2 regions of the Bradyrhizobium sp. USDA 241 genome follow, and region 1 is predicted to be linked to the other one. Evidence: predicted binding sites of a transcription regulator. Region 1 holds the regulator's gene; the other holds the start of a gene.

What was found. Region 1 encodes LexA, which represses DNA repair genes until DNA is damaged. Its sites were predicted from a motif close to TGTTCNNNNTGTGTTCNG; they were not measured.
Region 2: ABIF91_RS36090 (single-stranded DNA-binding protein) is a predicted target of LexA. The motif match lies at 1,266-1,283, and genes of this name have one in related genera.

The regions. Positions count from the first base shown of each region.
Region 1 is NZ_JBMGPZ010000005.1:3,780,138-3,782,536, reverse strand. Features, by position in the region: gene ABIF91_RS40180 (hypothetical protein) at 1-374, opposite strand, end outside; gene lexA (transcriptional repressor LexA) at 859-1,560, opposite strand; gene glp (gephyrin-like molybdotransferase Glp) at 1,737-2,399, opposite strand, start outside.
Region 2 is NZ_JBMGPZ010000005.1:2,932,852-2,935,250, reverse strand. Features, by position in the region: gene gyrA (DNA gyrase subunit A) at 1-234, opposite strand, end outside; gene ABIF91_RS36090 (single-stranded DNA-binding protein) at 615-1,109, opposite strand; partial or broken gene ABIF91_RS36085 (outer membrane protein) at 1,549-2,315, shown strand.

The DNA.
Region 1 (2,399 bases):
TCGCGCTCGCCAACCGGCTGGGTCACCGGCAGTTGCAGCACGGTCGCGCGCTGGCCTTCGACGAGCTGTGTCACCAGCACGTATTTGCCGTCGGGAAATTCGATCGCGTCATGATGGCGATCGGGAATGTGCGGGTCGATCTTGCCGAACTTGCCGACGCGGGAGTTCACGGTACGCGTCCAGATCCAGCGATTGTCGTAACGGACGTTGTCGGCGAAAGCGAGCTCCGTTCCCGGCAGCAAGCAGACCGCGACGGAGAGATCGGCTTCGGAGGCGAAGCCGCGCGTCGAGGTGCCACGGAAGGTTGTCGTGACGATCGTCTCGCCGACTTCGGCGGGGCGCGTCGCGACGGCATGCAGGCTGTAGTCACACATCGGGTGCTCCTCATGCGAAGATAGCAACCCGCACCTCTTTTGGAGGCGCAGGCCTCTATCAGGTGGAAGCACGCAACGTTCTGCTTCGTTGTAGGCAAATCTGCGGCTGCGTCCGCAAGCCGCGATCACATTATCTTTCCCGGATTCGATAGGAACAAAGCCGACGCCTGTGAATTCGGAAGGCGCGTGTCAGTGCCTCGCGGGCGCCGACCAGCCTGAGTATTGCCGCTCGCTTGCCGAATGGCGGTGCGATTGTATGGCAGTGGCTTACGTCGCCGATGCTGCGATCGGCGCCGCAACATCGTCCATGATAAGTCTGGCGCATCACGTCCCTTCGCACTCTCAGGCCGCGACGCGATGATGCGTTGTGCGGCGTGTCGAGGATGTGGCGCCGAAAGAGGGGGCCGGACCATCTGAGCAGAACCGGAAAAACCATCCAGCCGGAGCGGATAGCGATCCGCTCCAATAGATATCGAACGACCGCTCAATACTTGCGGTAAAGCCCGATCAGCTTGCCCTGGATCTTCACGCGGTTCGGCGGAAGAATACGGACCTCATAGGCGGCATTGGCGGGCTCGAGCGCGATAGAGGCGCCGCGGCGGCGGAAGCGCTTGAGCGTGGCTTCCTCGTCGTCGATCAGCGCTACCACGATGTCGCCGGTATCGGCGCTCTCGTTGCGCTGGATCAGCGCCATGTCGCCGTCGAGGATGCCGGCCTCGACCATCGAATCGCCGCGCACCTCGAGCGCGTAGTGCTCGCCCGAGCCGAGCATGTCGGGCGGCACGCTGATGGTGTGGCTGCGGGTCTGCAGCGCCTCGATCGGCGTGCCGGCCGCGATGCGGCCCATCACGGGCACCGCGACGGGACGCTCGCCCTCGTCCACAGGCGGGCTGGAGGTCGCGCGCACCTTGCCGAGATTGCCCTCGATGACGCTCGGCGTGAAGCCGCGGCGACTGCCGGCGGCGGCCTGCAGCTCGGGCAGCTTGATCACCTCGATGGCGCGGGCGCGGTTGGGCAGGCGGCGGATGAAGCCGCGCTCCTCGAGCGCAGTGATCAGGCGATGGATGCCTGACTTCGAGCGCAGGTCGAGCGCATCCTTCATCTCGTCGAAGGACGGCGGCACGCCGCTTTCCTTCAGACGTTCGCTGATGAATCGCAGAAGCTCGTATTGTTTGCGCGTCAACATCTCGACCAAAGTCCCCCGGTTGATGTCGTTCGAGTCCGAGACGAGGAAGTCAGCGATAAGCCGCTACATCCTCGAAACAAATCATGAACGGACACTATATGTTCGATATGTGTTCCGCAACTGCTTAATTTACGGTGAACAGAGCCAAGCTCGCGCGATGCGTGTGGCCGTGCAGCTCAGGCGGGCAGGCGCAACACCTCGCAAGGCGTGCCGGCCTCGGCCCTCGGCGCGAACGGTGCGCGCACGAGAAGTACCTGCGCCGCAGCGAGATTCGCAAGCAGAGAGGAGTCCTGATGGCTCACGGGAACGGCGACGAACGCGCCGTCGTCACGCTGTTTCAGGCGCGCACGCAGATAGTCCTCGCGCTGGTCGTTGGCATCGAGATCGCGGCCCAGCACGGCGCGCTCGCGGCGATGATGAATCACTGAACGGCCCGACAGCGCGCGAATCAGCGGCACCATGAACAGGAAGGCGCACACGTAAGACGACACGGGATTGCCGGGCAGGCCGATCACGCGCATTGCGCCGAGTCGTCCGTGCATCATCGGCTTGCCGGGCCGAATCGCGATCTTCCAGAACGACATCGAGATGCCTTCGTCCTTGAGCGCCTGCTGGACCAGATCGTGGTCGCCGACCGAGGCACCACCGGTCGTGATCAGGATGTCGGCGCCGCTCTCCCGGGCGCGACGGATGCCGGCGGAAGTGGCCTCCAGCGTATCGGCGGCAACGCCGAGGTCGATGGTCTCGGCGCCCTCGCTGCGGGCGAGCGCGTGCAGGGCATAGCCATTGGAATAGACGATCTGGCCGTGTCCGGGCGTGGTGCCGGGCATCACCAGCTC
Region 2 (2,399 bases), 850 kb from region 1:
GCGGGCGGACTTGACGTACTTCTTGTCGGGCGTGTGCCCCTGCTCGTTCATCGAGAACAGGATGCGGCGATGTACCGGCTTCAGGCCGTCGCGCGCATCGGGCAGCGCACGTGCCACGATCACGCTCATGGCGTAGTCGAGGTACGACTTCTTCATCTCCTCGAAGATGGAGACGGGGCGAATGTCCGAGGGTTGCGCCGGCTGGTCGCCGGGCTTGTTGTCGTCGTCAGCCAAGGGGGAATCCGGTGAGATTTTGTCTGGGAATCATATAGCGCATCGGGGGGCGGATAACCACCCTCGCGGCGGGTCGAGAAGCGCTTTTTCCGCTTATTTTTCCAATGGCTTACGGCTTAGAACAGGATATCTCGGACAACCCCGGAAATGCCTTGCGGAACCTCCTCCATGCCTCGAAATCCGCGCAGCCAGGGAGGCCCCGCGAGCCCGTCCGCAGCAGCCGGGAGCCGCGACGGGCCATCTCCTCGATGTCGGAACGATTTGAGTTCAAGCCGAACATGAAGCGGGCCCGGAAAACCCGAGCCCGCTCCATCGATTAAGCAGAATTGCTGACACGAAACGCCAAGCTCCGTCCGCGCGGCGTTTCTCGATACTCGTCCTCAGAACGGGATATCGTCGTCCATGTCGCTGTTGCGGCCGCCGCTGGCGGCGACGGGACGGCGCGGTGCGCTGCTGACGGGACCGGAGGAGCCGAAATCGCCGCCCGGCTCGTCGCCGAAGCTGCCGCCTCCTCCGCCGCCACCGCGGCCATCGAGCATCGTCAGCGTCGAGTTGAAGCCCTGGAGCACGACCTCGGTCGAGTACTTCTCGACGCCGCTCTGGTCGGTCCATTTGCGGGTCTGCAGCGCGCCCTCGATGTAAACCTTCGCGCCCTTCTTCAGATACTGTTCGGCAACCTTGCAGAGCCCTTCATTGAAGATCACGACGCGGTGCCACTCGGTCTTCTCCTTGCGCTCGCCGGTCGCCTTGTCACGCCATGTCTCGGAGGTGGCGATGCTCAAATTCGCGATCGGCCGCCCGTCCTGGGTGCGGCGGATTTCAGGATCCTTGCCGAGATTTCCAACCAGAATGACCTTGTTGACGCTTCCCGCCATCGCCGCTCTCCACTCCGAATGCCACTGAATTTCAAATGGGCGAATCCCGCTGCCCGCGTTCCTCTGCGCCCCGCTGAGGCGACCCTATACGCTTGCGGGCACCGATCAGCCCGCCACCCCCACGGTTATCCCCACATATAGCATCGCGGCCGGCTTCGTTCCAGATTTGTTCTTTCGTACTAAGAGCCAGAACAGATTCTGGACACAGGTCGACAGTCAAGGGAACCCGATGGAACTTTTCCGGGTTCCCGAGAAGGACGAAAACCCCTTAACTTTCATCAAGTTGCGGACTTCAATCGGTGCGCGACTGTGGCATTTCGGAGACGGATTTTGCCCGTTTCTTGGGCTATGGTTGCCTTGGAATTAGTTCATATGGGCGTCGCGCCTGATCCGCCGCTTTCGGGGACCTCGAGAAGCGGACGAAACTGGGGAGACTGCAATGAATAAGATTCTGTTTAGTGCAATCAGTGCAATGGCGTTGGGGCTAGCGGCCCCCGCAAGCGCGGCCGATCTTGCCGCCCGTCCCTATACCAAGGCGCCAGCGCCGATTGCCGCCATCTACGACTGGAGCGGCTTCTACATCGGCATCAACGGCGGTGGTGGCACAAGCCGCAAGTGCTGGGATTTCGTGACCCCGGCGACCGGCGTTCTGGTCGGCGAGGGTTGCCACAATGCGACCGGCGGCACCGTCGGTGGCCAGGTCGGCTACCGCTGGCAGTCGACGAACTGGGTGTTCGGTTTCGAGGGCCAGGGCAACTGGGCCGACTTTACCGGCGACAACATCAGCGCGGTGTCCGGTCTTCGCAACAGTCCAAGATCGACTCTTTCGGTTTGATCACCGGGCAGATCGGCTACGCCTGGAACAACGTATTGCTCTACGTGAAGGGCGGCGCCGCCGTCGTCGGGGATCGCTATCGGACCTACGATGTGGCGACCGGCCTCGAGTTCGACCGGGCCAACGAGACCCGTTGGGGCGGCACGGTGGGCGTGGGCGTCGAGTTCGGATTCGCGCCGAACTGGTCGGTCGGCTTCGAGTACGATCACATCTTCCTCGGCCACCGCACGATCGACTTCACCGGATCCGGCAATTTCGTCGCTGCTCCGCTCGGTGCTTTCACTGCCTCCAATCGCATCGGCCAGGACGTCGATATCGGTCTCATCCGGTTGAACTATCGCTGGGGCGGCCCGATGATCGCGAGGTACTGATATCTCGCTGATATTGTTGGAGATCAAAGGCCGGCCTTGCGCCGGCCTTTCTGCTTTGGGCGCGTATTGGTTGCCGGGAAAACG